Regions from separate parts of the Streptomyces sp. NPDC057702 genome, predicted to be linked through region 3. Evidence: riboswitches for the same ligand, from Rfam matches in the RefSeq annotation. Region 3 holds a riboswitch; each other region holds the start of a gene.
What was found. Region 3 has a riboswitch for cobalamin ahead of ACFVFR_RS30290 (cobalamin biosynthesis protein). Riboswitches for the same ligand answer to the same signal wherever they lie in the genome.
Positions count from the first base shown of each region.

Region 1: another riboswitch for cobalamin. It lies ahead of metE (5-methyltetrahydropteroyltriglutamate--homocysteine S-methyltransferase); the one in region 3 lies ahead of ACFVFR_RS30290 (cobalamin biosynthesis protein).
Region 2: another riboswitch for cobalamin. It lies ahead of ACFVFR_RS06530 (hypothetical protein); the one in region 3 lies ahead of ACFVFR_RS30290 (cobalamin biosynthesis protein).

Region 1 covers NZ_JBHVJC010000005.1:265,491-270,634, reverse strand. Annotated here, with positions in the region: gene metE (5-methyltetrahydropteroyltriglutamate--homocysteine S-methyltransferase) at 1-2,102, opposite strand, end outside; cobalamin riboswitch at 2,267-2,486, opposite strand; gene ACFVFR_RS05765 (DMT family transporter) at 2,827-3,147, opposite strand; gene ACFVFR_RS05760 (FMN-dependent NADH-azoreductase) at 3,149-3,787, opposite strand; gene ACFVFR_RS05755 (TetR/AcrR family transcriptional regulator) at 3,938-4,528, shown strand; gene ACFVFR_RS05750 (GNAT family N-acetyltransferase) at 4,715-5,144, shown strand, end outside.
Region 2 covers NZ_JBHVJC010000006.1:207,122-219,224, reverse strand. Annotated here, with positions in the region: gene ACFVFR_RS06555 (LysR family transcriptional regulator) at 1-315, shown strand, start outside; gene ACFVFR_RS06550 (S1 family peptidase) at 267-1,451, opposite strand; gene ACFVFR_RS06545 (LLM class F420-dependent oxidoreductase) at 1,855-2,778, opposite strand; gene ACFVFR_RS06540 (MFS transporter) at 3,302-4,654, opposite strand; gene ACFVFR_RS06535 (NUDIX hydrolase) at 5,037-5,492, opposite strand; cobalamin riboswitch at 5,857-6,077, shown strand; gene ACFVFR_RS06530 (hypothetical protein) at 6,205-7,200, shown strand; gene ACFVFR_RS06525 (cysteine synthase family protein) at 7,197-8,219, shown strand; gene ACFVFR_RS06520 (ATP-grasp domain-containing protein) at 8,216-9,475, shown strand; gene ACFVFR_RS06515 (MFS transporter) at 9,468-10,727, shown strand; gene ACFVFR_RS06510 (class I SAM-dependent methyltransferase) at 10,696-11,445, shown strand; gene ACFVFR_RS06505 (ferric reductase-like transmembrane domain-containing protein) at 11,488-12,103, opposite strand, start outside.
Region 3 covers NZ_JBHVJC010000058.1:11,809-23,911, forward strand. Annotated here, with positions in the region: gene ACFVFR_RS30270 (alpha/beta hydrolase) at 71-1,189, opposite strand; gene ACFVFR_RS30275 (class II aldolase/adducin family protein) at 1,531-2,169, opposite strand; gene ACFVFR_RS30280 (anion permease) at 2,994-4,382, shown strand; gene ACFVFR_RS30285 (hypothetical protein) at 4,528-4,761, shown strand; cobalamin riboswitch at 4,929-5,060, shown strand; gene ACFVFR_RS30290 (cobalamin biosynthesis protein) at 5,229-6,230, shown strand; gene ACFVFR_RS30295 (cobyric acid synthase) at 6,227-8,095, shown strand; gene ACFVFR_RS30300 (putative cobaltochelatase) at 8,095-10,323, shown strand; gene cobO (cob(I)yrinic acid a,c-diamide adenosyltransferase) at 10,323-10,919, shown strand; gene ACFVFR_RS30310 (cobyrinate a,c-diamide synthase) at 10,913-12,103, shown strand, end outside.

The sequences.
Region 1 (5,144 bases), on a different contig from region 3:
GCCTCGCGCGGATAGCCGTGCGCGGCCAGCTCGCGGGCCACCCGCATGTGCGAGCGGGCCGCCTCCAGGCTGATGACATCGGCGTCCAAGTCGTCGATGGCCCGCACGATGTCGCCGAACTCGGCGTAGCACATGTGGGTGTGGATCTGCGTCGCCGGCTCCACACCGGCCGTGGTGAGCCGGAACGCCTCCGTCGCCCACGCCAGGTACGCGTCCCGGTCGGCGGCCCGCAGCGGCAGCGACTCGCGCAGCGCAGGCTCGTCCACCTGGATGACAAGGGTGCCCGCCGCCTCCAGGTCGGCCACCTCGTCCCGCAGTGCCAGCGCCACCTGGCGCGCGGTCTCGCCCAGCGGCTGGTCGTCACGGACGAAGGACCAGGCCAGCATCGTCACCGGGCCGGTCAGCATGCCCTTGACCGGCCGGTCGGTGAGGGACTGGGCGTACGTCGTCCACCGCACCGTCATCGGCGCCGGGCGGGAGATGTCGCCGGCCAGGATCGGGGGCCGCACATAGCGGGTGCCGTACGACTGGACCCAGCCGTGCTGGGTGGCGAGATAGCCGGTGAGCTGCTCGGCGAAGTACTGCACCATGTCGTTGCGCTCGGCCTCGCCGTGCACCAACACGTCCAGGCCAGCCGCCTCCTGGAAGGAGACCACCTCCCGGATCTCCGCCCGGACCCGCTCCTCGTATCCCGCCGTATCCAGCCGACCCGCGCGCAGGTCGGCGCGCGCGGTACGCAACTCCGTGGTCTGCGGGAAGGAACCGATCGTCGTGCTGGGCAGCAGCGGCAGGTTCAGCCGCGCCCGCTGTGCCGGTGCCCGCAGCGCGTACGGCTGGGAGCGGCGGGCGTCGGCCGCGGAGACGGCGGCGGCGCGCGACCGGACCTCGGGGTCGTGGGTGATGCGGGAGTGGGCGCGCGAGGCCAGGTCGGCGCGGTTGGCGGCGAGTTCGGCGGCGATCGCCTCCGTGCCCCGTGCCAGGCCCGTGGCCAGGGTGACGACCTCGGCGACCTTCTGCCGGGCGAAGGCCAGCCAGCGCAGGACCTGCGGATCGATGTCGCGTTCGAGCGCGGTGTCCAACGGAACGTGCAGCAGTGAGCAGGAGGCGGCCACGTCGACGCGGTCGGCCAGGCCCAACAGGGTGCCCAGGGTCGTGAGCGAGGCCGCCAGGTCACCCACCCAGACATTGCGACCGTCCACCACACCGGCGACCAGCCGCTTGCCGGGCAGCCCGCCGACGGCGGCGAGCGCCTCCAGATGGGCCGCCGCGCCCCGCGTGAAGTCCAGCGCGAGCCCGTCCACGGGCGCCTTGGCGAGCACCGGCAGGGCCTCGCCGAGCTGGTCGAAGTACGAGGCGACCAACAGCCTGGGCCGGTCGGTCAGCGCCCCCAGGTCGCGGTAGGCGCGCTCGGTGGCGCCCAGTTCGGCCGGCGAACGGTCCTGTGTGAGGGCGGGCTCGTCGAGCTGTACCCACTCGGCACCGGCCGCCCGCAGATCGGCCAGCACCTCCGCGTACACCGGCAGCAACCGGTCCAGCAGCGTCAGCGGGTCGAAGTCGTCGGCCACCCCCGGCGCCGGCTTGGCGAGCAGCAGGTAGGTGACGGGGCCGACCAGCACGGGCCGGGCGGTGTGCCCCAGCGCGAGGGCCTGCGTCAACTCCGCGACCTGCTGGGTGGAGTCGGCCGTGAACACCGTGTCCGGGGCCAACTCGGGCACCAGATAGTGGTAGTTGGTGTCGAACCACTTCGTCATCTCCAGCGGCGCCACCGCCTGGGTGCCGCGCGCCATGGCGAAGTAGCCGTCCAGCGCGTCAGCGGCGACGGCCGCCCGGTGGCGCTCGGGGATCGCGCCGACCATGACGGTCGTGTCCAGGACGTGGTCGTAGTACGAGAAGTCGCCGGTGGGCACCTCGTGGACACCGGCGTCGGCGAGCTGGCGCCAGTTCTCGGCGCGCAGCGTCGCGGCGGTGGTGGTGAGGGCGTCGGCGCTGGTCCGGCCCTGCCAGTAACCCTCGATCGCCTTCTTCAGTTCCCGGTTCCGCCCCTGACGGGGGTAGCCGTACACGGTGGCCCGTGCTGCCGCGGCTGCGGGCTTGGTGGTCACGGAGATCTCCTTCGCGAGATGAATCCCTGAGATCCCGGCGACCGGACGCGCGAACGAAGGAGTGGACCACCAGGCGGCGACGTCCCCGCGCGGCACAGCGCGACCGTTCGCCTGGTATGCACGCCGACCCTCCCGCGAGGTCACCGGAACAGCCGTCCGCGTGGGTACGCGCACGGGCAGCGGGCAGGTCTTCGGACTCGCGGGCGCGTCCCTGAACACGAGACACCTACTGGCCGTCGCTTCCCAGGTCCCAACGGACCCAGTGCGTATGACGGCGGTCGTTCCCACTCACCGCTGCGGGGCAGTCCCGGATTCCCACCGGGTTCCCTCTTACGACGCCTCCCGCCTGGCGGACGGGGGCGAACCTGCTGCACGGGGCAGCCTAACGGCAGACGCGACCGAGCGGCGAGAGCGCCCGTCACGCGCCGGGTGAGCTGGGCCACCCGACAAGGAGGCCGGCCGGCGACCGGGGCTTTGGCCACCGCCGTGTGGTCGCCGCCGTCCTGGCGACGGCGACCACACCCGCCAACTCCGCCTTGAGCGGGGAAGGGAAGGCGCGGCCGGACGTGGCCGTGCCCCGCCTTCCCGCCGACACACCCCCCGCCCCACACCCTCGGCCCCCACGTGGTCCGGCCGCACACACCGCCGCTCCACGCGGCCCCGGGTCGGACGGCCCGCGCCTACGAGCGGGAGGGCGCCGGGATGTGCCCACCCCGCCGCGGGCTCACTCCGGGTTGGTCACCCGGGCGAGGACGACGCCACCCAGGATGAGGGCCAGGGCGACCAGCCGGCCCACGGACAGGGGGTCCTTGTGGACCACGATGCCCAGGCCGATGGCGCCCAGGGCGCCGGCGCCGGTGAAGACGGCGTAGGCGGTGCCCACCGGCAGCGTCTGCATGGCACGGGAGAGGAAGTAGACCGCCACCGCCATCAGCACGAAGCACAGCAGGGTGGGCAGCGGGCGGGTGAAGTTCTGGGTCGGCTTGATCGACTGCGACCAGGCGATCTCGACCAGACTCGCCAGCCCGAGGAGGTACCAGGCCATCTCAGTACTCCCCGCCCAGCGTCCGGGCCCGCTCCAGCGCGTGGGCGTAGGACTCCTCGTGCTTCGCCCGCAGGTGGGCCATGTTCGGGTCGAGCCGCGCGTTGGCCAGCTCCGCGTTGACGAAGACGGTGTCCCGCACGGCGAAGTGCCCGGCGAAGAAGTCCCGCAGATACCGCTCCTGGTAGTCGAACCTCTCCTTCGGGGCGCCCGGCGAGTACGCACCGCCGCGCGCCGTGGCCACCACGAACCGCCGCCCCGCCAGCGACATCCTCGGGAACGTCACCTGGTCGAGCCACGCCTTCAGGGGCGCGGGCACCGAGTAGTTGTACATCGGTGTGGCGATCAGGACGGTGTCCGCGGCGACGAGTTCGGCGAGCAGCGGCTCGACCACCGCCCAGGCCGCGACCTGTGCCGGGGTGCGTGCCGCTGTCCCGAGGCGGTCGATGTCGGTGATCCCCTCGGCGATCACGTGGTCGCACAGCTCGGTCCACGCCTCGTCGATGAACGGCACCGGGTCGGCCGCGAGGTCGCGGTGGACGTAGGTGCCGTCCGGATGGGCCGCGCGCCAGGCGGCGGCGAACGCGTCACCCACCTCCCGACTCAGGGAGCGACGGCGGGCGCTGGTGTCCAGATGCAGCATCGAGTTCACAATCCGACTCCGTTCACGGTGCGTGTGTTGCGGTCCTACGGCGTAACGGCACGTGCCGTGCCGTACGAACGGGCTGATCGTGCAGCATGCGGCGATCTCATGTCAACGGCACGTGCCGTGCCGATGGGTTAGCGTGGGTGGGTGACAACTGCTCCCCAACCCCCGCCAGGCGGTCGCCCCGACCGCACCCAGGCCGTGCTCCAGGCCACGCTCGACCTCGCCCAGGAGGTCGGCTACGCCAAGCTCAGCATCGAGGCCATCACCGCGCGCGCCGGCGTCGGCAAGCACACCGTGTACCGGCGCTGGCCCTCCAAGGGCGCCGTCTTCCTGGACGCCCTGCTGTCCACCCTCCAGACCGACCTCAGCTATCCCGACACCGGCGACATCGTGGCCGACCTGCGCACCCAGATGAACGCCTCGCGATCACTGCTGAGCACGGGCTCGTTCGGGCCGCTGTACGCCGCGCTCGTCGGTGAGGCCCAGCACGACCCCGCCATCGCGCAGGCCCTGCACGACCGGTGGATCAAGCCACTGACGGACGGCACCCGCACGCGCCTGCGCGCGGCCCAGGAGGCGGGCCAACTGAGGTCGGACATCGACCTGGACACGGTGATCGCCCTGCTCTACGGCCCGATGTACTACCGCTTCCTCCTCATCCCCGGCCCCTACGACGCCGCCTTCGTCGACGCCGTCCTGGAGGTCGCGTTCGCCGGGCTGCGCCCGACGGTCTGAGCCCGCTGCCCCCCGGCGGCGGGGTCGAGGCGGCGGCCGGTGACAGGCCGCCGCCACACCCGACCGCCCGGGGTGGCGCCGCGCGCGCCCGGCGAGCCGGGCCGGCCCACCCGCGTGCCGGCAGGGCGCCCACCCGCACCAGCCCCGGGGCCGTGCGGGTGGGCGCCCGTCTGGCAGGCTGCCCCCGTGATCATCAGACGCGCGCAGGAGAAGGACCTTCCCAGCTTCCTGGGGCTGGCGGCCCAGGTCGAGCACTGGTTCGGACCGATGGTGGACGACCCCGGCTTCCACCGCGCCCTGACCGAGCACATCCACCGTTCGGCCGCGCTGGTGGCCACCCCAGCGCGGCCCGAGGCCGGGCCCGACGCCCCGCGCGACGCGGAGTCCGGCGCGGGCCCCGGCCCCGGAGTGGACCTCCTCGGCGGGCTGCTGTTCGGCGGCCAGGCCCCGACCTACCACGTGCACTGGCTGGTGGTCTCGGCCCAGGCGCGCGGGGGCGGCGTGGGGCAGGCGCTGATGGCCGAGGCCGTCCGTCGGTTCGGCCGCGAGCCGGGCCACATCGAGGTCGTCACCTTCGGCGCGGACCATCCGGGCGCCGTGACCAGCGGTGCCCGTG
Region 2 (12,103 bases), on a different contig from region 3:
ACGGTGAGCCTGTTCACCGTGCTGGAGCTGATCACCGACCAGCACGCGATCGCGCCCGCGTTCAGCACCAGCACCGACCACCCCGGGCACATCGTCATCCGGGAGCTGACCGGCGATCCGCTCCACCTGGAACTACGGCTGTTCTACCGCCGCCACAGCGTCGCCCACCAGCACGTCGAGGAGATCATCCACCACCTGGAGGCGGCCTACGACGACCGGCTCGGCTGTAGCGGGCCCTACGACCGGTGGTGGTCCGCCTACCGGGCTCAGCGCAGCGGTGCGGGCCCGGCGCCGGTGGCCAGGGTGACCCCGTAGGTCTCCAGGATCTCGTTCACCGGCTGGAACCAGGTCCTGCCGCCCCGGGCGCAGTCGCCCGAGCCGCCCGAGGTCACGCCCTGCGCCTGCTGGCCGGCGAGGGCGGAGCCGCCCGAGTCCCCGGGCTCGGCGCAGACGTTGGTCTCCAGCAGTTCGGTGACCTGGCCCTGCTCGCCGTAGTCGACGGAGGAGTCCCAGGAGACGATCGTGCCGCAGTGCCAGCCGGTGGTGCCCCCGGAGCGGCAGATCGACGCGCCGACCGGCGCCTCCTGGGAGCCGGCCACCCGCACCCGCTCGCCACCCCGGTACCGGTTGACGGCCGGCACCAGGGCGTTGCCCGCCGTGACCCGTATGTGCGCCATGTCGTCGCCGGGAAAGCTGGAACCGACGAAACGGCCACCGGGCCCGGTAGTGGTCTCGCCGACCGTGCCACAGTGCCCCGCGCTGACGAAGCCGTCGTTGACCGTGAAGCCCACCGAGCAGCCGTACTTCGACGTCCAGTAGCGGTTGCCACCGACGACGTCGACCAGCGGGCGCGGCGCCTGCCCCACCCGCTCGTAGCGCACCAGGTCCGCGCGGACACCCGCCGCCCGCGTGAGGGCGCGCGCCGCGTGCCAGCTCGCCGAGCGGTACGACACCACGACGGCGTTGCCCACCGGGTCGGTGCGCCAGCCGGTGACCTCGGCCGGCGCCCGCCGGCCAGCCGCGTCCAGGTGGCGTACGGCCTGGCGCAACGCGCCCTCGGTGTGGGCCACCTGGCGCGGTGTCGCCCCGGCCGCGCGCACCGTGGCGGCGTCGGCCGGGTCGGTGATCGCCGCGACCAGTCGCGCGGTGCGGGCGTCGTACCAGGTGCCGCCCGTGCGTTGGCCGAGCCGCTGGCGTACGTCCCGGTCCGCGCGGCCCGCGCGCGCCTCGGCGGCCAGCCGGGCTACGGCGGCCTCCCGGGTCAGCCCCAGATCGCGCTGGAGGGCGTGCAGCGCGGCGGGGGAGGCGGCCCCGGACCCGGCCCGCGCCCGGGGCGGGTGGGACGCACCGCCGGCGGTGCCGGCGCCGGCCGGCTGGGTGCCCAGGAGGGTGGCCGCGCCGGTGACCGCGGCCACCAGGACCGCTGCCACGGGCGACACGCGTCGGGACATGGTCGGGCTCCTTCACTGTGGGGGGGAACGCGTCGCGTTCGTCGGGCCGGCGTGCCGCCGGGCCGTCGGAGCCGGCGCCGGGTCACACGCCCGGGTACCTGGAGCGACGGTAACCACGCGGGGCGCGCGCGGGGAGATGCCACCTCGGCATAACCGCCCGCCCGCGCCCGATGGGCCCGCCCCGCCCCGCGCGAAGGCCGCCGCCTCCGGCGTACGCGCCCCGCGCGCTCCCTCCACACACCGCCAGGCCGCCCCCGCCACGGTGAGCGCGCACCGGCCCGGACGCGCCACGGCCCGCGGCATGTCGGCCCGCGCACCCGCCGGACGCGCGAGAGTCCCGGATCGGCACGCTCGCACTCCGCGCGTGCCCGCCCCGGGGCGTCGCTGGCTCGCGGGTGGGGCGTCAGTCGGCGAGGGCGCCGAGCGCGGCCCAGGTGCGCCGGCGGCTCTCGTCGCCCGCGATCTCCGTCGAGGAGAAGACCACCTCGGTGGCGCCGGCGTCCCGGTAGCGCCGGACCTCGGCGGCCAGCTGGGCCTCGTCGCCGATCACGGCGACGTCGACGGCGCGCTGGGCCCCGGAGAGCTCGATCACCCGCGCGTAGGAGGGGATCTGCTCGTAGAACGCGAGCTGTTCGGTGGCCTTGGCGCGCACGCCCTCGGCGTCGTCGGTGACCACTCCGGGCACGATCGCCACGATCCGGGGCGCGGGCCGGCCGGCCTCCCGCGCCGCCTGGGTGACGGCCGGCACGATGTGCTTCTCCAGCGCGCGGGGGCCGGCCAGATACGGCAGGATGCCGTCCGCCAGCTCGCCACTGACCCGCAGCGCCTTCGGCCCCATCGCCGCCACCAGCAGCGGAACGCCGGCGTCGGCGCCGTTCACCCGCGCCGGGATCGGGGTGAGCGCGGTCAGCAACTCACCACGGAAGTCGGCCTGTCCGGTCTCCAGCAGTGGCCGGATGGCGGTCAGGAACTCGCGCAGCCGGGCCACGGGCCGCTCGAAGGGGAGGCCGAACCCGCCTTCGACCAACAGCTTGCTGCCGAGCGCGAGCCCGAGATGATAGCGGCCGTGCGTGGCGGCCTGGGCCGTCAGGGCCTGACTGGCGACCGGCAGCGGGTGCCGCCCGAAGACGGGGATCGCGGAGGTGCCCACCTGGAGCTCGGGCACCTCACGGCCCACGATGGCGGCGAGTTGGGGCGAGTCGGCCCCGAAGGTCTGCCCGAACCACGCGGACCGCAGCCCCGCCGCGGCGGCCTCCCGGGCGAGCTCTACGGTGGCGTCGATCTGGTGGGCGGCATCCGCCGCGTTCAGTGCGAGTCCCACAGTCATGTCCACCCCAACCCCACACGGCACCCGCCACATTCCAGCCAACCGCACCCGTTCACATGGGCGTCACATGACACAACCCGTCCCCCCAGGACGGGCGTTCGTCCCACGACCGTGTTCCACCGTCGTACTCCGCCTTCGCACGGGGTCGTCGCACCCCGCCTTCGCCCTCGACCAGCGTGCTCGACCGGCACGCGGGCGTCACGGACGGCCGCGTCGGCGGCGGTGGGGAGAGCGCCCCGAGGGGGCCCGGGGCGGACGCCGGACGCGAGCGGACGCCGTCGCCGACGGTGACGTACGCGAGGCCACCAACCTCCGGTCGGCCCTGGTCAGTGGCCTGTTCGACGAGGCGTCGCGCCCGCTCGCCCCCGGTACGCCTGGTCCCCGACGGGGCGGTGCTGAAGGAGCGCGGGACGGGCATGTGACCTTCGCTCAGCCGTGGAGTACGCGGAGGACGCTGACCAGCGAGCCCCGTCGGGGTGCGTCGCCTCGACCATCAGGGCGGCGCACCCCGGCGGGACGACGGTCACCCGGTCTGTTCCAGCGGCTCCGGGGCGGGAGCCGGCGCGGGCATGCGCCAGACCAGGACCGCGCCGATCACGAGCCCCACGACGGCCAGCAGCGTGGCGACCAGGAACGGATCGAGGGAGTGCAGGCTCGGAGCGAACCCGATCCCGACACAGACCGCCACCCCGGTCGCACCGCCCAGCTGGTCAGCCGCGCGCTGTACGCCCGAGGCGATCCCGGCGTCCTCGTCGGTGACGCCGCTGACCGCGATGTACTGGAGCCCCACGAGGCCGAACCCCATCCCGGCCGAGATCAGGAGCATGGCCAAAACCATCGCCACCCCGCCTGCCCGCGAGGCCGAGACCAGCGCGATCACGGCCATCGCCGTCGCGGTGAACCCGAGGCCGGCCAGCACACACGCGCGGGCCCCCCAGCGGCCCAGCAGCCGGGGCACGAGCAGGGAGAACACGATCAACGAGACCGCCAGGGGCAGCATCATCAGTCCCGCGCCGAGCGGGCCGAGGCCCAACCGGCCCTGCAGAGAGAAGGTGAACAACAGAAACGAGGTCGACAACGCGCCGCTCAGCAGCATCGTGACCAGGTTGGCCGCCGCCCTCGTGCGGTGGGCGAAGAAGCGCGGCGGCAGCAGCGGGTGGGGCGAGCGGGCCTCGACCCGCACGAACCCGACCCCGGCGGCCACCGCCCCGGCCAGTGCCCCCGGGACCACCCAGGCGGGCGTGCCGGACTCGCCGGCCTCGACCACGCCGAAGGTGAACAACAGCGGACAGGCGGTCAGCAGCAGCGCACCGGGCAGGTCCACCGGCGGGGCCTCCCCGGCCACGGGCCGGTCCCCCTCGATCAGGAAGCTGGCCGCCAGCAGCACGACCACGATGAACGGGACCGAGACCAGGAAGATCCACCGCCACCCCAGGTGCGCGGTGATGACGCCGGACAGCACGAAACCGAGCACGAGACCGCAACTGGCCACCGCCGCCCACACGCTCAGGGCCCGCGACCGACGCGGGCCTTCGGGGAACATCAGGACGATGGTGGCCATCGCGGCAGGCAGCGCGACAGCCTCGCCCGCACCCTGCAGCAGGCGCGCGACCACCAGCAGCGAGAACGTGGGGGCCAGGCCGGCCAGCAGGGAAGCGGCGCCGAACAGGCCGGTGCCGAGCAGCAGTACGCGCCGCCGCCCGAGCAGATCGCTCAACCGGCCACCGAGCGCCAGCAACCCGCCACCGGTGACCGTGTAGCCGACCACGACCCAGGTCAGCGTGTGCCCGTCGACGTCGAAGCCGTCGCCGATCGAGGGCAGGGCGATGTTGACCACGGTCACGTCAACCGCGATGAAGAACTGCAACATGGACATCGCGCACAGCACCAGCCATGCGCGTGCCGAGGACGGGCTGTGCCCGCGTGAGGGGAGGATGTCTGGGAACATCAGGTGCTCCGTTGCTCAGAGGAAGCTCTGAGCAGCACGAACGTGCCGCTCCGGATGGATCACGAAGCGGCTGGACGTCGAGGAAGGTGTGAGTCGAACGCCCCGCCGCTAGCGGGACGTCCTGGTCACAGCGGCACAACCGGCCGCACACGAAGCAGCGGACATGCCGGGCACGCTACCAGGAGGGGCACGCGGGCCGGACATCCGCCCGGTGCCTCGTACCTTCGCCCGTGGATCGCTCGGCGCTCCGTTCGCCGCGGCCCCGGGGCGCGAGGAGCTGGGCAGCGCGGAGCACCTGTCCGCGCGACCGCTACGGGTGGCGTTCGAGGGTGGGCGGAGCCGTCGCGTCGAGCAGGGGCAGGGCGTCGCGGGCGGCCGGGGACAGCGACGCGGGGTCCAGGTCGGACAGCGGCAGCCAGGCCACCGCGGCCGTCGCGCCGTCCACCTCGGTCACCCGTAGCGGGCCGGGCGCCAGGGTCACGGCGTAGAAGAGGCCCACCAGGTGCCAGCGGACGCCGAGCCGGTGCGCCGCGTAGCTGTGCGCGCCGACCAACCGCGCGTCGAGCAGCTCCCGCCCGGTCTCCTCGCGCAGTTCGCGGGCCAACGCCCGCGCCGGTTGCTCACCGGGGTCGATCCCGCCGCCCGGCAGGTGCCACAGGCCCGGGGCGAAGACGGGCGAGGCGGCGGAGAGCCGAGTCAGCAACAGCCGGCCGTCCGCGACGGCGATGGCGTAGGCCGAGACGCGGGTACGCGCGGGCGATTCCATGGGCGGGCCTCCAACGGGGCGGTCGCGGGGTGCGCCACCGCGCGCACCTGTCGATCGTGCTCGCGCAACTATCGATCATGAACGGCCTTCCGCCAAGGGTTCGCCGCCACCGCGCGAACCGACCCCACCCGTCGCACCCCACACCCAGGCCCCCACCCTCGACCCCCGACACTCGCCCCCGGCCCGGGGACCCGCACCACCGCTGACCCGCTCGCGCGCGCCCCACCCGCAGCGCGGGCCGTCGCCGAGCGTCGCGCGCATCTAACACACCTCACACCCCTCGTACACCACGCGCATCAGGACACGACAGCCACATCAGGACAAGGCGCGAACCCGCTCTGTCGCAAGGAGCGCGAGCGCCCCTACGCTGATACGCGCAGTTGGTTCGCGCCACGCTCGCCGTGGCGCGTCGCAAGAGGGAACCCGGTGGGAATCCGGGACTGTCCCGCAACGGTGAGTGAGAACGAACGCCGTCGTCGTACCGGGCCCGGACGGCCCCGGAGCGCGGCGGCCCGTAGGTGCCCGTCGGAAGTCCGGCAGGTCGTTCCACGAGTCCGAAGACCTGCCAACCGCGCACGCGCCACCCGCGCGTGCCGTGCACGGTGACCTCGAGGACTGGGTCGGCGGTACAGACGGTTCGACGGGCTCTTGGCCCGGGGCCGTCGCTTCCTCCCAGTCGGCGCTCGGGGCGCGGGATGACGAGGGAGGACGCGTGCACGGCCACGGAAGTCCGCGCCCGGACCGGCCGGCGACCCACTCACCCCGGCCCCGGCCCGCACCACCGCCACCCCCGGCCGACCCGCCACCCCCGGCCACTCCGCCCGCCCCGGGCCCCGGCGCGACGCCCGGCCCCCACCGCGCCGCCGGCGTCTGCCACGGCACGCTGGGCGAGCTCTACCAGGGGCCGCTACGCGCCGGCGGCACCCCCGACATCGCGCTCGTCTCCTTCCCCGTGGACCGCCACTCCTGGGTGTACTTCACCCCGGGCGCCGACCAGCCGCAGGCCCCGCTTCCGGGCGAGAAGGCCGCGCGGGCGGCGCGCCTGTTCCTGGACCACTTCGGGCTGCGGCTGCCGCCGGGCCGCTGGAGCGCCCACTCCGAACTGTGCGTCGGCGTGGGCATGGCCAGCTCGACCGCCGACATCGTGGCGACCCTGCGCTGCCTGTTCCGCGTCTTCGGCCTTCCCTACGACCAGCGCGTGGTGACCCGCGTGCTGGCGGCGATCGAGCGGGCCGACAGCGTCTTCCTGGACGAGTTCGCGCTGCACCTGAGCGCGCGGCACCGCGTCGTGCGCCGGCTCGGCGCGGACATCGGCTTCCACACCGCCTTCGTCACCGAACCCGGCACCGTGGACACCGCGGCCGTCACCGCGCGCCTGCTGGGGCACTACGCGCGGCGCGCGACGGAGTACGAGCGGTGCCTGACCGACCTCCTCAAGGGCTTCGAGACCGCCGACCCGGCCGCCGTCGCGCGCGCCGCGACCGCCAGCGCCACGCTCTCCCAACAGGTGCTGCCCAAGCGGACGTTCGCCAGTGTGCTGGCCCAGCGCGAACGGTTCGGGGCCGACGGGGTCTTCGTCGCCCACACCGGCTCCCTGATCGGCTACCTCTTCGCCCGCCGACCCCCCGCCGACACCAAGTCCGAGCTGTCCGCCTTCTTCCACTCGCTCGGTCACCAGTGCTCATTCGCCCAAGGAGGCTACGGGTGATCCACCCCCACATCGCCGACGCCCTGAAGGTCCCCGACCTGGTCCGCCTCACCGACGGCACGGCTCTGATCCGCTTCGAGTCGATGAAGATCTACTCGGCGCTCGCGGCCGTCCGCCACCTCCTGGACCGGGGCACCGTACGCCCCGGCCAGACGCTCGTCGACAGCTCCAGCGGCATCTACGCGCACGCCCTGGCGCTGGCCTGTCACCGCTACGGCATGCGCTGCCACATCGTGGCCTCCACCACGGTGGACGCCACCACGCGCGCCCAACTGGAGATCCTAGGCGCCACCGTGGAACAGGTGCCGCCCTCGGCCGACCTGGGACTCGACCAGGAGCTGCGCGTGCGGCGGGTGCGCGAGATCCTCGCCGAACGCCCCGACGTCCACTGGATGCGCCAGTACCACGACGCCATCCACTACCTGGGCTACCGCGAGGTCGCCGACCTGCTCGCGGCGGCCTTCCCCGACCGGCCGCTGGCCGTGGTCGGCGGCGTCGGCTCGGGCGCCTCCACCGGCGGCCTCGTCACCCACCTGCGCCGCGCCGACCCGGGCGTACGCCTGGTGGGGGTGCAGCCGTTCGGCAGCGTCACCTTCGGCAGCCAGGACCACCACGACCCGCGGGCCATCATCGCCGGCATCGGCTCCGCGATCGTCTTCGACAACGTCCGGCACGAGCTGTACGACGCCATCCACTGGATGGACTTCCGGCACGCCCTGTCCGGCGCCGTCGCCCTGCTGCGCGAACACGCCGTCTTCGCCGGGCTGTCCACCGGCGCCGCCTACCTGGCCGCGCTCGACGACGCCCGCCGCCGCCCCGACCGGCTGCACCTGGTCATCGCCGCCGACACCGGACACCGCTACGTCGACGACGTCTTCGCCCGCCACACCGAGGCCCTGGACCCGGCCGACCTGCGGCCCGCCGAGGTCACCGACCCGCAGGAGATGCGCATGCCCTGGTCCACGATGGCGTGGAACCGCGGCGCGTGCCCCACCCCCCCAAAGGAGCAGGCGGCATGACCGTGGTCTGCCTGGAGTCACTCACCTTCGGCCTGGGACACCTGGTGCGCGCCGCCGACGCGCTCGGCGAGCGGCTGTGCCTGCTGACCCGCGACCCCACGTACTACGCGTACGAGTTGGAGCGGCTGCCCGCCGGCGCCCTGGACGTCGTGGAGATCGACACCTTCGACACCGAGCGGGTGGCCGCCCACCTGGCCACGCTGCCCCGGCTGCGCGGCCTGATCAGCTCGACCGACACCTGGACCCTGGTCGGCGCCGAGCTGAGCGCCCGCTTCGACCTGCCCGGCCCGGACGCCTCGGTGCTGCGGCTGGCCCGCGACAAGGCGGCCGTACGCAACCGGCTGCACGCGGCCGGGCTCAGTCGCGGGCGGGCCGTGGAGGTCGGTGCGGCCGTGCGCGAGCCGGCGGCGCGGGCGGCGCTCCTGGCGGAGGTGGGCCTGCCGGCCATCCTCAAGGACACGGCGGGCACCGGCAGTCAGAACGTCTACCTGGTGCGCGACGAGCACGCCTGGGAGGCGGCCCTGACCGAGGTCGCCGGGCGGCGGCTGACGGGCCGCCTGTTCGCCGAGCCGTACGTCAGCGGCCCCGTCTACAGCGCCGAGACACTCACCTGGGCCGGCCACACCCGGCTGCTCGGCGTCTCCAGCCGGCTCATGTCCGCCGAGCCCCACTTCCGCGAGGAGATCACCGCCTTCCCCGTCGCCTTCCCCGCCGACCAGCGGGCGGGGCTGGAGGAGTGGCTGGGCCGGGTGCTGGCGGCGATCGGGTACACCGACCGCTTCGCCCACCTGGAGTTCGTGCTGGGCGCGAGCGGCCCCGAGGTGGTGGAGATCAACCCGCGCATCGGGGGTGCCCTGGTCGGCGAGGGCCTGTGCCGGGCCCTGGGCCTCAACGTGTACGAGGCCATGATCGAGGCGGCCCTGGGTCGGCGCCCGAGCCTGCTGGACGCCGAGCCGCCCGGTGGCCCCGCCGTCGCCTTCGTGCTCGGCTACCCGGCCGCCCCCGGAGTGTTCACGGAGGTCAGCGGGGTGGAGCGGCTGGCGGAGCTGCCTGGTTCGCCGACCTGGTACCCCGTCAGACGCCCTGGCGACCGCTTGGAGCACCTGACCGACAGCCGCGGCTACGCGGGCATCGTCTACGCCGAGGCCGAGACGGCCGAACTCGCCACCCACCGCGCCGTGGCCGCCGCGAACACGCTGCGGGTGCGCACCGAGCCCTTCGCCGACCCGGCCCGGAACCCGGCCGACGATGGGTGACCCCCCGCGCGAGGGCCCGCGCGCCCTGGTGGCCTCGCTCAGCACCCCCCTGCGCTTCCTGCTGCTGAGCTCCTTCCTGATCCCGCTCGGCAGCTTCATGGTCCTGCCGTTCATGTCGGTCTTCCTGCACGAGCGGCTGGGCATGGGCCTGGGCACGGTCGGCGTCGTGCTGGCCGCCGCCTCCCTCGTCCAGTTCTCCGGCGGGATCGTGGGCGGCGCGCTCGCCGAATGCGTCGGCCTGCGCCGCACCATGCTGTGGGCGCTGGTCGTGCGCACGGCCGGGTTCGTGGGCCTGCTCCTCGCGTTGCGCTGGCCGCCGTTGGCCGTCGCCGCGCTGATCCTCACCTGCTGCGGCGCCGCCCTGTACCTGCCGGCCAACAAGGCGTACCTGGTGCACGGCGTGGACGAGCGGCGCCGCCCGGCGTTCCTGTCGGTGGGCAACGCGGCGCTGAACGCCGGCATGGCCGTGGGCCCGCTGATCGCCGGGCCGTTCGTCCTCTCCTCGCCCGGCTGGCTCTTCGTCGCCGTCACCGCGCTGTTCGCCGCGGTCACCTGCGGCCACGCGCGGCTGCCCGCCCCGGACGGCGAGCGGCGGGCGGCGGCCACCGAGGCCCGGCGGAGTCCGCTGGCCGGTGTGGCCATCCTGCCGTTCGCCGCCTGCGCCCTGACCTTCTACCTCTACTTCCACTTCCAGCACTACCTGGCCGTGTACGCGGTCGAGCGGGCCTCAAGCGAGTTCTACAGCCTGGTGCTACTGCTGTGCTTCACGCTGGTCATCGTCGTACAGCCGCTGGCCTCCGGTCTGATCCGCGCGCTGCCCTACGCCCTGGCCCTGGCGTTCGGCTTCCTGTGTCTGGCGGCGGGGCTGGCCGTGCTGGCCATCGGGAACCGGCCGGCGCTGCTGGCCGGCGGGGCGCTGATCACCCTCGGCGACATCGTGCTCTTCCTCAAGAACGACCTGGAGGCGCTGCGCCGTGGCGACCGCTCCGACGCCGTGATCTTCGGCCAGCAGCGGCTCGCCGCGGGCCTGGGCGCCTGCGCGAGCGGCGTGCTGGGCGGGCAGCTCTACCGCCTGAGCGAACGCGCCGGCGACACCGGCACCTTCTGGCTGCTGGCCGCGGCCCAGTGTCTGCTCCTCCCCCCGCTGCTGCTCGCCCTGCGCGACCGCGCGGCACGGCCCCCCACCCACCCCGGCGACACCGAAGGAGCACCCGAGTCCCATGACACACACGGGCGGATTCCAGGACGATGACTTCTGGACCGAGTTCTACGACTTCCTCTTCTCCGACCAGCGCTTCACCCAGGCCGAGCGGCTCCTGGACGAGTCCCCGCTGCTGGCCCTGCCCGACGGGGCACGGGTGCTCGACCTGTGCTGCGGGCCGGGCGTCTTCACCGTCCCGCTGGCCCGCCGCGGCTACCGGGTGACCGGCGTGGACCGCAGCCCGGCCATGCTGGAGCGGGCCCGCGCCCACTCCGCCGAGGCCGGCGCGCCCGTCACGTACGTGGAGGCCGACATCCGCGCGTACCAGCGGCCCGGCGCCTTCGATGTCGTCCTCAACATGTTCACCTCCTTCGGCTACTTCGAGGACCCCGCCGACAACGCGCGGGCCCTGCGCACCATGTACGAGAGCCTGGCCCCCGGCGGCACCCTCCTGCTGGACCTGGCCGGCAAGGAACTCCTGGCCAGCCGGGTCACCCCACCCAAGGTGGTACGACGCGGCGAGGACCTCCTCGTCCAGACCGACACGGTCCTGGACGACTGGGCCCGCCTGCGCAGCGACTGGGTCCTGGTCCGGGGCGACCGCGTCACCCGGGCCGCCCTGGAGTGGTTCGTCTACAGCGCCGTCGAACTGCGCCAACTCGCCCGGGAGGCGGGATTCACCCGCACAGAGCTCTTCGGCGACTTCGACGGACGCCCCTACGACCACGACGCCCAACGCCTGATCCTGCGGGCGGTGCGGGAGGGGTAGCCCCGGCGCCCACGCGACGGCGTCAGGCGGGGAGGGGGCGGGCTAGGACGTCCCCTCCTTCTCGTGCGGGACCGTGACCGGCGGATCGGCCGGCCGGGGGCGTCCGCCGTCGTGGCCCGAGACGACGACGGCGATCACGCCGACGACGGTGACGGCCACCGCGCCGAGCACGACCCGGCCCGCGGCCCGCCCCACCCAGCCCGGCCGAGGGAATCCCGCCCGCTGGTCCGGCCTCCCCAACCGCTCGGCCCGCCGGGCGGGCCGCAGCAGCCGCCACAGGAACAGCGCGGCGATGGGCAGTTGCAGCAGCCACAGCACGGTGCGCGGCCACTCGTCGTACCAGACGTTGGTGCCGTACAGCAGCGTGTGCCACACGCTCAGCACGTACACGACGATCACGAACCGGTGCAGGCGCCGCCAGGTGTTCGCCCCGATGCGGTGCCGCACGTAGAACAGCAGGCCCAGCGGGACGGCGAGGTAGAGGGCGCCCTGGCCGATCGGGATGGCGGTGCGCCCGGTCCCGGAGTCGTACCAGCCGGGCACGAAGCTGTCCGCGAACCCGGCCCACAGCCGCGAGGCCCACCCCAACTCGGTCTCGTACCGTACGAGTTCCGCCGCGAACATGATCGCGTGCGCGGCCATCAGGGCCATGGTGGTC
Region 3 (12,103 bases):
CCGCGCCGGCCGGGTGCGCGTCCGCGCCGGGTGCGCGTGGTCATGCCGCGTGACCCGGGGGCCGGGCGGCTCAGACCAGCGGGGTGAGGAAGCGGCGCAGGGCCTCCTCGTATCCGGCGGGGTCGGCGTTCCACATCGCCGCGTGCGGGGCGCGGGGCACGCTGCGCAGGGTGATGCGGTCGGGGCGGCGTTCGGCCAGCTCCCGCGAGGCGGCCCAGGGTGCCAGGTGGTCGTCGGGCCCGTGCACGATCAGCATCGGCAGATCGAGGTGGCCCGCGTCGGCCGCCTCCGCGAAGTGGTCCGCGTGCAGCGAGGCGCGGCCCTGTGCGGCGCGTACCGCCAGCGGCAGCAGGGGCGCCGGGGTGCCGCGCGCGGCGGCGACGGCGCGCAGGGTGGCCTGCCAGTCCAGGACGGGCGAGTCCAGGACGAGGCCGCTGATCAGGTGCCGTAGCGGGGAGTGGGCCGCGGTGTGCAGGGCCATCGAGGCGCCGGTGGACCAGCCGAAGAGCACGACGCGGCGCGCGCCGCGCTGGACGGCGTAGCGGACGGCCGCGTCCAGATCGCGCCATTCGGTGTGCCCGAGGTGGCTGACCTTGTCGGGCGACGGGGGCGCGCCGGCGTCGCCCCGATAGGTGATGTCGAGCACCGGGAGGCGCTTGTCGTGCAGGAATCCCATGACGACCAGCGGGTGTTCGCGCGAGCCGCCGAGGCCGTGTGCGGTGATCACCCACGTGTCGCGGGCGGCCGGCACGTACCAGGCGGGCAGCGGACCCAGTTCGCCCGGAATCTCCACGTCCTCGTAGTCGAGGCCCAGCGCCTGGCCGGGGTCGCCCGCGTACACCTGCGGGGTGAACCAGACGCGCGCGCCCGGCTCCAGCGTGCCGCGCGTGACCGACTCCAGACGGCGTACGACGCAGTCGGCGGGGTGCGGCGCGCCCTCGACGACCGGCCCGACGGCCGCGTGACAGCCGTCACCGGTCAGCCCGTAGGTGCCCGGGCGCTGGGAGGCCAGCGTGCGGGTCAGCGTGACCTGGCCCGCCGCGGTCGAGTGCACGGTCAGCCGGGGGTCGCCGGGCAGCGGGCGCCCGGGCGTGAGGGCAGCCCCGCTCGCGTACCGCCCGGCCAACACGGCCGTCCCGGCACCCAGCACGGTGGTGGCGGCCACGGCCGCCGCTGTACGCAGACGCATCGACCCCAGTGTGGGCGGCGAGCGCGACGCCGGCCAGTGGGCACGGGCCGGCGGGTGAGTGCGAACGGCCCGGCCGACACGGCGTGCCGGGCCGGGGCGGGGCGGGGCGCTGGAGTGGAGCCGGGACCGCTTCGGGGAGCTGGCGTGGTCGGGGGGAGGGCTCGTGGGTCGACCGGGGCGCGTGGGTCGACCGGCCGCCTCGGGTGGGCTGGCCCTCGGGTGCGCGGCGTGGGGGCTGGTCGGGAAGCGGGGGCACTGGTGAGGGTGTGCGCGCGGGGCTGGGTTGGGGGTGTGGGCGGTGGGGGGCGGTGGCTGGTGGCTTGAGGTGGGCGGTAGTGGGGCTACACGGGGGGCTGGCCGTAGGTGCGGAGGCGGGTGGTGGCCGCGTCGAGCTGGTCGGAGGTGAGGACGGTGGGGGTGTGGCCGGGGACGGTGGCCGCCGCGAGCCAGACCTGGCACATCCACTCCAGTTGGGCCGTGTGGTCGTACGCCCGGCGCAGGCTGTCGGCGTACACGATCGTCCCGTGGTTGCGCAGCAGGCAGCCGGTGCGGTCGCGCAGGGCGGCGAGGACGTGGTGGGCGAGTTCGTCGCTGCCGTAGAGGGCGTACGGGGCCACGCGGACGGGGCCGCCCAGCGCGCCCATCATGTAGTGGACGGCGGGGAGTTCCGTGACCAGCGTGGAGACGGCGGTGGCGTGCACGGCGTGCGTGTGGACGATGGCGCGGGCGTCGGTGGCACGGTAGATCGCCAGGTGCAGCGGGAGTTCGCTGGTGGGGCGACGGTGGCCGATGAGGATGCGGCCGTCGAGGTCGACGCCGACGACGTCCCGTGGCCCGAGTTCGTCGTACGGCACGCCGCTCGGGGTGACCAGCACGATGCCGCCCACCCGCGCCGAGACGTTGCCCGAGGTGCCGACGACCAGCCCCTCCCGCGTGGTGCGCCGGGCCGTGACGATCACCTCGCGCCAGGTCCGCGCCAGTTCGGCGGCCTCTTCCGCGTCCCCCGCGACGGCCGAGGAGGGGGCCCACGCCGACCGCGTGGGCGGGGGCGCGACGTCGGGGGCCAGCCGACGCGACGCGGATGGTGGGGCGGCGGCCGCACCCGGCGGGGGCGCGGCGTCCGGATCGGCCCGGTCCGGTGCGGGCGCCGCGTCCCGCCGTTCGTCTCGCTCGTCCGCCATGGGACCACCTCCGGGCCTGATCCTGTCAGGTCCCCGTCGCCCACGCGCCGGGCGGCGATCCGTGACCCGTGGCCGGGGCCCGGCCCGGGGCGGGTCCCACCGCTCGGAGCCCGCACCCCTTCGCCTCGCACCGCGCGGCCCCGCACAGCCGGCCTGCCACGGTCGGGGCCGAGCCCGCGACCCGTGACCCGCCTTCGGACGCGCGGCCGGCACCCCTCCTCCACCGCGCGGACTCGGCGCGTGAACCCGCGCCCCCGCCATCTGGCGGCGCGCCACGGTCCCGCGACGCCACCGCCCCAGCGCACCCGCGACCCGTAGCCCAGCACCCGCCGCCCACTCCTCGCGGGGTGTCACGGACCGTGCGAGCAGCCGCCTCATACGCGTGCCAGGAGAACCGGGAGGGGACATCCGATGTCCGCTACATGTACAGCGAATTGAGGCTTGCGGCAGGCTCGTATCGAGGCTCTGACCTGCGGGTTTAGGGCGGCCAATGGACGTCCCCCGCTGACCCCCTCCACACCCGCCGGGGCGCGTCACCACCAAGCCCCGCCTAGTTCATCTTCCGTTCACTCTTCGTACCTACGGTCGCCGGGACGTTGCTCCCTCAACGATTGCCTGGGTGAATGGAACACATCACGCTTCTCATCGGGATCGTGATCATCACGGCCTTGGTGTTCGACTTCACAAACGGCTTCCACGACACGGCCAACGCCATGGCCACCACCATTTCGACGGGGGCGCTGCGGCCGAAGACCGCGGTGGCCATGTCGGCGGTACTCAACCTCGTCGGCGCGTTCCTGTCGGTCGAGGTCGCCAAGACCATCTCCGGCGGCATCATCGACGAGGGGTCCGGTATCCAACCGGAAGTGATCTTCGCCGGTCTGGTCGGCGCCATCGTCTGGAACCTGTTGACCTGGCTCGCGGGGCTGCCCTCCAGCTCCTCGCACGCCCTCTTCGGCGGCCTGATCGGCGCCACCCTGGTCTCCGTCGGCATGGACGGGGTCAACGGCGACGCGGTCGTCATGAAGGTCCTCATCCCCGCGGTCGCGGCCCCGCTGGTGGCCGGCGTCGCCGCCCTGGTCGCCACCCGGCTCACCTACCGCATCGCCCGCGACCGCGACCCCCAGGACACCGCGAAGGGCTACCGCGCCGGGCAGATCGCCTCGGCCGCCCTGGTCTCGCTCGCGCACGGCACCAACGACGCGCAGAAGACGATGGGCGTCATCACCCTGGCCCTGGTCACCGGCGGCGTCGTCGCGCCCGCCTCGGACCCGCCGATGTGGGTCATCGTCTCGGCCGGCCTGGCCATCGCGCTCGGCACCTACCTCGGCGGCTGGCGCATCATCCGCACCATGGGCAAGGGACTCACCGACATCCAGCCGCCGCAGGGCTTCGCCGCCCAGACCGGCGCCGCGACCGTGATCCTGGCCTCCTCGCACCTGGGCTTCGCGCTCTCCACCACCCAGGTCTGCTCCGGTTCCGTGATGGGCTCGGGCCTGGGTCGCAAGGGTGGCGTGGTCCGCTGGTCCACCGCCGGACGGATGGTCGTCGCCTGGGGCCTCACGCTCCCGGCCGCCGGGCTGGTCGCCGGCGCCGCCGCGCTCCTGGCCGACCAGGGCGACTGGGGCGTGGCCACGGTCGCCGTACTGGCCGTCATCGCCTGCGGCGCCATCTGGCTGGCCTCGCGTCGCCAGCCGATCGACCACACCAACGTCAACGACATCGAGGACGCCACCACCACGCCGGCCCCGGTCGCCGTGACCGTGGCCGCCCCCGGCGCGGCCGGCGTCGCCGCCGAGCCGGTCGGGGTGGTGACCGCCGCCGTCCGCAGCGTCGCCCCGCCGCCCACCGAGGCGGCACTCGCCCAGTCCGCCACCGACCCCGCGCCGCGACCGACCGACGTCACGGGCCCGCCGATGACCGACGCCGTACCGGCGCAGCCCACCGGCGCCGACCGGCAGGCGCGCCAGGACGCGGCGTCCGCCACCCCCACCCCGGCCGCCACGGTCTGACCGCCCACCGCCCGACCACGGCCCCGTGGGTCGGACCGGCCGGGAGTCCGGCCCGACCCGCGCGGGGGCGTGCCGGCGGCGCGAACCGCCCGAGCCGGGCGGGGCATGACGAGACAGCCACCGCAGACGACAAGGAAGCAGTGCCATGAACATCGACTGGGCCGCACTCGGTCAGGTCTTCGGCGTGAGCCTGGTGGTGACCGTCGCCATGGTCGGCGTCTTCACCCTCGGCATCGTCGGCACCTCGGCCAAGCCCTCCTCCGACGCGGCGACCGGCACGGCCTCGGGCCCCGGCGCGCTGGCCCGCTCCGGCGCGTACGCGTGCTTCGCGCTGTGCGCGGCGGCCGTGGCGTACGGGATCTATCTGATCGTCGCCTGAACCCAGGCGCACCCGGGGCGGATGGTCGACCGTGACCGTCCGCCCCGACCCGTGCCGTGCGCGACGCGGGGTCGGCGGCGCCCGTCGGGGCGTCCCGTCGCAGGTCAACGGCGAGTTGACGGGTCTTCCCGGGCCGTGGTGGACTGCCGGGGCCAAACGGCGACAGCAGAGGAAGCCGGTGTGAGTCCGGCGCGGTCCCGCCACTGTCACCGGGGAGCGCTCCCCCAGCGCATGGTCACGGCTCGCACCCGCGGGCTGGAAGGCCGGGGTGCGGCGTCGATCCGGGAGCCAGGAGACTCTCGTCGCCGATCACGTCGAGCCAGGGCGCGGACCCTGAGTGAGGACACACCGCCATGGCCTGCCGCCGCCCAGCGCCCCCCGTCCCGCCGCCAGCCGGCCGCCGCCCCGTGGGCGCGCGGCGCGGTGCGGCGCCCCTCCCCCGCCGAGGCACGAGCGCGAACTGACCGATGCGTACCCCTTCCTTCGCGTACGCCTGCGGTGCCGCCCTCGGCTTCCTCGGTGACCGGATCGTCGGCGATCCACGGCGCGCCCACCCGGTGGCCGCGTTCGGGCGCGCCGCCGGTGCCGTGGAGCGGCGGCTGTGGCGCGACGACCGGGGGCGCGGAACGCTGCACACCGCCGTGTGCGCGGGCGGCGCCGTGCTCGCCGGGGCCCTGTTGACGCGCGCCGTGGGCCGCCCGAGCGGCCGGCCCGGGGCTCCTGTCGGGCGTGCCCGTCTCGCCGGCGAGGTGGCGCTGACCGCCGCCGCCACCTGGACGGTGCTCGGCGGCACCTCGCTCGGCCGCGAGGCCCGGGCGATCGGTGCCGCGCTGGCCGCGCGGGACGTGACGGCGGCCCGGGACGCGCTGCCCCGGCTGTGTGGCCGCGACCCGCAGGCCCTGGACGCCCAGCAGATGGCGCGGGCGGTGGTGGAGTCGGTCGCCGAGAACACCTCGGACGCGGTGGTCGGCGCCCTGGTGTGGGGCGCGGTCGGCGGCGTACCGGGACTGCTCGGCTTTCGGGCCGTGAACACCCTGGACGCGATGGTCGGCCACCGCTCGCCGCGCTACCTGCGGTTCGGCTGGGCCTCGGCCCGGCTCGACGACATGGCCGGCTGGCCCGGCGCGCGGCTCACCGCCGCCCTGACCGTCCTCGCCGGGCCCGACCCGCGCGCCGCCTGGCGCACCGTACGGCGCGACGCGCGCCGCCATCCGAGCCCCAACGCGGGCCCGGTGGAGGCGGCGTTCGCCGGAGCGCTCGGCGTACGGCTGGGCGGCACGCTCGCCTACGCCGGTCGCGTCGAGCACCGGCCGGTACTCGGCGGGCACGGGCGGCCGGTCGAGGTGGCCGACATCGAACGGGCCGTACGGCTCTCGCGGCGGGTGAGCGCGCTCGCCCTGGTGGTGACCGTCGCGGGACGCCTCGCGTACGACGCCCTCACCGTGGGCACGCACCAGGGGGACCGATGAGAGGGGTGGGGCGCGTGGGCGGCGGACTGCTGGTCGCCGGGACGACGTCGGACGCCGGCAAGAGCGTCGTGACGGCGGGCATCTGCCGCTGGCTGGTACGCCAGGGCGTGAAGGTCGCGCCGTTCAAGGGGCAGAACATGTCCCTCAACTCCTTCGTCACCCGCGAGGGCGCGGAGATCGGGCGGGCGCAGGCGATGCAGGCGCAGGCCGCCCGCGTGGAGCCGACCGCGCTGATGAACCCCGTGCTGCTCAAGCCGGGCGGCGACCGTTCCAGCCAGGTCGTGCTGCTGGGCAGGCCGGTGGGCGAACTCAGCGCGCGCGGCTTCTTCGGCGACCGGCGGCCGGGAGCGGACGGCGCGGACGGGACGGGCCCCCTGCCAGGCGGGCGGGAGCAGCTCTTCGAACCGGTCGTGGCCTGCCTGGAGGAGCTGCGGCGCACGTACGACGCGGTGATCTGCGAGGGCGCGGGCAGCCCGGCGGAGATCAACCTACGGCGCACCGACATCGTGAACATGGGCATCGCGCGGGCCGCCCGGCTGCCGGTGGTGGTGGTCGGGGACATCGACCGGGGCGGGGTCTTCGCCCAGTTCTTCGGCACCACCGCGCTGCTCTCGCCCGAGGACCAGGAGCTGGTCGCCGGGTATCTGGTCAACAAGTTCCGGGGCGACGTGAGCCTGCTCGCGCCGGGCCTGGACATGTTGCGCGGACTCACCGGGCGGCCCACCTACGGCGTCCTGCCGTACGCGAGCGGCCTGGGCATCGACGAGGAGGACGGGCTGCGGGTCTCGCTGCGCGGCGCGGTGCGCGAGGCTCCGGTGGCGCCGCCGGTGGGCGAGGACGTGCTGCGGGTGGCGGTGTGCGCCGTGCCGCTGATGTCCAACTTCACGGACGTGGACGCGCTGGCGGCCGAGCCCGGGGTGCTCGTGCGCTTCGTCGACCGGCCCGCCGAGTTGGCCGACGCCGACCTGGTCGTGGTGCCGGGCACGCGCGGCACGGTGCGCGCCCTGGACTGGCTGCGCGAACGGGGGCTGGCCGACGCGCTGGCCCGCCGCGCCACGCAGGGCCGGCCGGTGCTCGGCATCTGCGGCGGCTTCCAGGTGCTGGGCGAGCGGATCGAGGACGACGTCGAGTCGCGGGCGGGCACCGTCGCGGGGCTCGGGCTGCTGCCGGTACGGGTGCGGTTCGCGCGCGAGAAGACGCTGGCCCGGCCGACCGGTCGGGCACTGGGCGAGCACGTGGCGGGTTACGAGATCCACCACGGGGTGGCCGAGGTCACGGGCGGGACCGCGTTCCTGGACGGCTGCCGGGTGGGCTCGGTGTGGGGCACGCACTGGCACGGGTCGTTGGAGAGTGACGGGTTCCGCCGGGCCTTCCTGCGCGAGGTCGCCGAGGCGGCCGGCCGTCGCTTCGTCCCCGCGCCCGACACGTCCTTCGGGGCGCTGCGCGAGGAGCAGCTCGACCGCCTCGGCGACCTGATCGAGGAGCACGCGGACACCGACGCGCTGCTGCGGCTCATCGAGCAGGGGCCGCCCGCCGGGCTGCCCTTCGTCCCCCCGGGCGCCCCCGTCCTCCCGACCCCGCCGTCCACGCCCGCGCCGCCCTCCCCGTCCGGCGCCGACCAGGCGCTTGCCGCGCCCCGCGCGCACCAGGCGCCCCACCCGGGTCAGGCACCCCACCCGGGTCAGGCGCCCCGCGCGGCCGGCGCGCCGTTCGAACCCGGGCCGCCCGCGCCGCGCGCCACCGCGCCGACCGCGCCGACCGCCGAGCACTCCCGCGAGCGCGGGGACCGGGCCGACGCGGTGGCCGAGGCCACCGCCGACGCCACACCCCGCCAGAGCACCACCCGCGAAAGGGGCACCAGCTGATGACCTCGGCCACCTACCCGTTCACCGCCGTCGTCGGCATGGCCGACATGCGGCTCGGCCTGCTGCTCAACGCCGTCTCGCCCGCGATCGGCGGCGTCCTGGTGCGCGGCGAGAAGGGCACCGCGAAGTCGACCATGGTGCGCGGCATCGCCTCGCTGCTGCCCACCCTCGACACCGTTCCCGGCTGCCGGTTCTCCTGCGACCCGGCCGCGCCCGACCCGGGATGCCCGGACGGCCCGCACGAGCCCGGCCCCGCCGCCACGCGCCCCTCACGCCTGGTGGAGCTGCCCGTCGGCGCCTCCGAGGACCGTCTGGTGGGCGCGCTGGACATCGAGCGGGCCCTGGCGGACGGCGTGAAGTCCTTCGAGCCGGGGCTGCTCGCGGACGCGCACCGCGGCATCCTCTACGTCGACGAGGTCAACCTCCTCCACGACCACCTGATCGACCTGCTGCTGGACGCCGCCGCCATGGGTTCCTCGTACGTGGAGCGCGAGGGCGTCTCCGTCCGGCACGCCGCGCGGTTCCTGCTGGTGGGCACCATGAACCCGGAAGAGGGCGAGCTGCGCCCGCAGTTGCTGGACCGGTTCGGGCTGACGGTGGAGGTCGCGGCCTCCCGCGAGCCCGACGAGCGCGTGGAGGTGGTGCGGCGCCGGCTGGCGTACGAGGAGGACCCGGCCGCCTTCGCCGCCCGCTGGGACCCGAGCGAGGCCGAGCTGCGCGAGCGGATCGCCGCCGCCCGCGCGCTGCTGCCCCGGGTGGTGCTGGGCGACGGGGCGCTGCGGCAGATCGCCGCCGTGTGCGCGGCCTTCGAGGTGGACGGGATGCGCGCCGACATCGTCACCGCGCGCACGGCCAGCGCGCTGGCCGCCTGGGCCGGGCGTACCGAGGTCGGCACCGAGGACGTACGCCAGGCCGCGCTGCTCGCGCTGCCGCACCGCCGGCGGCGCAACCCCTTCGACGCGCCGGGCCTGGACGAGGACAAGCTGGACCAGATCCTGGACGCGTACCAGCCCGAGCCCGCCGACCAGCGGCCCGAGGAGGGCGAGGGGGACGGCGACGACGATCCGGACCCCGACGGCCCCGGTGGCGGCCAGGCGCCCGACGACGGGCCCGCGCCCGGCGAGGGCGGGCAGGGCGGCGGGCCCGAGCGGCCGGGGGACGCGCCGCCCGTGCCGGAGCAGCGCGCGGACGGCGCGCCGCCGGCGGAGGGGCCCGGGTCGGAGCCGGAGCAGGCACCCGCGCGCGACGAGGGCGGCGAGGGTCAGGGCGTGGACGCGCGGGGCGCGGCGCCGGAACGGCCGGCCGTCGCGGCGGGCGAGCCGTTCGCCGCGCGGATGCTGGACGTGCCGGGGCTGGGCGAGGGCGCGGCCGGGCGGCGCTCGCGGGCGCGTACCGCGCACGGGCGCACCACCGGCTCGCGCCGCCCGCGCGGCACGCTGGGCACGCTGCACCTGTCGGCCACGGTCCGGGCCGCCGCCCCGCACCAGCGGGCCCGGGGTCGGACGGGGGCGGGGCTGGTGCTGCGCCGCGACGATCTGCGCGAGGCGGTACGCGAGGGCCGCGAGGGCAACCTGGTGCTCTTCGTGGTGGACGCCTCCGGGTCGATGGCCGCGCGGCAGCGGATGAGCGCGGTCAAGGGGGCCGTGCTGTCGCTGCTGCTCGACGCCTACCAGCGACGGGACAAGGTCGGCCTGGTCACCTTCCGGGGCCGGGAGGCGGAGCTGGCGCTGCCGCCGACCTCGTCGGTGGACGCGGCGGCCACCCGCCTGGAGCGACTGCCCACCGGTGGGCGCACGCCGCTGGCCGCCGGGCTGCTGACAGCCCGTGAGGTGCTGCGGGTGGAGCGGCTGCGCGACCCCTCGCGCCGCCCGCTGCTGGTGGTGGTGACCGACGGTCGCGCCACGGGCGGCGACCAGCCGGTGGCCCGGGCCACGCGCGCGGCCGGGCTGCTGGCGGCGGACGGGGTGGCCTCGGTGGTCGTGGACTGCGAGTCGGGGTTGGTGCGCCTCGGGCTGGCCGCGCGGCTGGCCGCCGACCTGCGCGGTCCCGCGGTGACCCTGGACGAGTTGCGCGCGGACAGCGTCACGGCGCTGGTCCGCGGGGCGCGCGCGGCACGCGACGGCGGCGCCGCGCCCGCCCGGCACGACCGCACGACGACCGCGCACGAGCCCCGCTCGCGGGGCGCGCGGCCGGGACGAGGCATCGACATCACGGAGAGGGTCGCGTAATGCCACAGGGAAAGCCTTCGGTGGTCCCCGAGGACGGGCTCACCACGCGTCAGCGCCGTAACCGGCCGCTGGTGTTCGTGCACACCGGCGTCGGCAAGGGCAAGTCGACGGCCGCCTTCGGGCTCGCGCTGCGCGCCTGGAACCAGGGCTGGCCGGTGGGGGTGTTCCAGTTCGTGAAGTCGGCGAAGTGGAAGGTCGGCGAGGAGCGGGCGCTGCGGGTGCTCGGCGACTCCGGAGAGGGTGGCACCGTCGCCTGGCACAAGATGGGCGAGGGCTGGTCGTGGGTCCAGCGCGACCTGGCCTCCAGCGAGGAGGCGGCGCGCGAGGGCTGGGAGCAGGTCAAGCGCGACCTGGCGGCCGAGACGTACAAGCTCTACGTGCTGGACGAGTTCGCCTACCCGATGCACTGGGGCTGGGTGGACGTCGACGAGGTGGTGGCCACGCTGCGGGAGCGGCCCGGCACCCAGCACGTGGTGATCACCGGGCGCAACGCCCCCCAGCCGCTGGTGGACTTCGCCGACCTGGTCACCGACATGTCCAAGGTCAAGCACCCGATGGACACCGGTCAGAAGGGCCAGCGGGGCATCGAGTGGTGACAGGCACCACCACCGTCCCGCGCCTGGTCGTCGCCGCGCCCGCGTCCGGCAGCGGCAAGACGACCGTGGCGACCGGGCTGATGGCGGCCTTCGCGGCGAGCGGCCTGACCGTCTCACCGCACAAGGTCGGCCCGGACTACATCGACCCCGGCTACCACGCGCTGGCCACCGGCCGCCCGGGCCGCAACCTGGACGCCTACCTGTGCGGCCCGCGGGCCCTGCCGGGCCTGTTCGCGCACGGCGCGCGGGACGCGGACCTGGCCGTGGTCGAGGGCGTGATGGGGCTGTTCGACGGGGCCGCGCACCAGGGCGAACTGGCCTCCACGGCCCAGGTCGCCAAGGTGCTGCGCGCCCCGGTGGTGCTGGTCGTGGACGCCGCGTCGCAGTCGCGCTCGGTGGCCGCGCTGGTGCACGGCTTCGCGTCCTGGGACCCGGAGGTACGCCTCGCCGGGGTGATCCTCAACAAGGTCGGCTCGGACCGGCACGAGGAGTTGCTGCGCGAGGCGCTCTCGGGCTCGGGCGTGCCGGTCCTGGGGGCGCTGCGCCGGGTGGGCGCCGTCCACACCCCCAGCCGGCACCTGGGCCTGGTCCCGGTGGCCGAACGGCACACGGAGGCGGTGGAGTCGGTGGCCGCGCTGGCCGACCGGGTCCGCGCGGGCTGTGACCTGCCGGCCCTGCTGGAGCTGGCCCGCTCGGCTCCCCCGCTGCCGGGCCCTGCGTGGGACCCGGCCCGCGCCGTGGCCGAGGCGCGCACCGGAGACGAGGCCGCGCGCGAGCGGGCGCCGGGCGCGCCCGGCGGGGCGCGGCCCGTGGTGGCCGTCGCCGGCGGCTCGGCGTTCACCTTCTCGTACGCCGAACACGCCGAACTCCTCGCCGCCGCCGGCGCCGAGGTCGTCACCTTCGACCCGCTGCGCGACGAGAAGCTGCCGGCGGGCACGCGCGGGCTGGTCATCGGCGGCGGCTTCCCGGAGATGTACGCGGCCGAGCTGTCGGCCAACACGCCGCTCCGCGCGGCCGTCGCGGAACTGGCCGCCTCCGGCGCGCCGATCGCCGCCGAGTGCGCCGGCCTGCTGTACCTGGCCCGTTCGCTCACACCCGAGCCGGACCGGGAGGCCGGCGCGCCGCTGCCGATGTGCGGCGTCCTGCCGGCCGACGCCCGCATGTCGGGCCGGCTGACGCTGGGC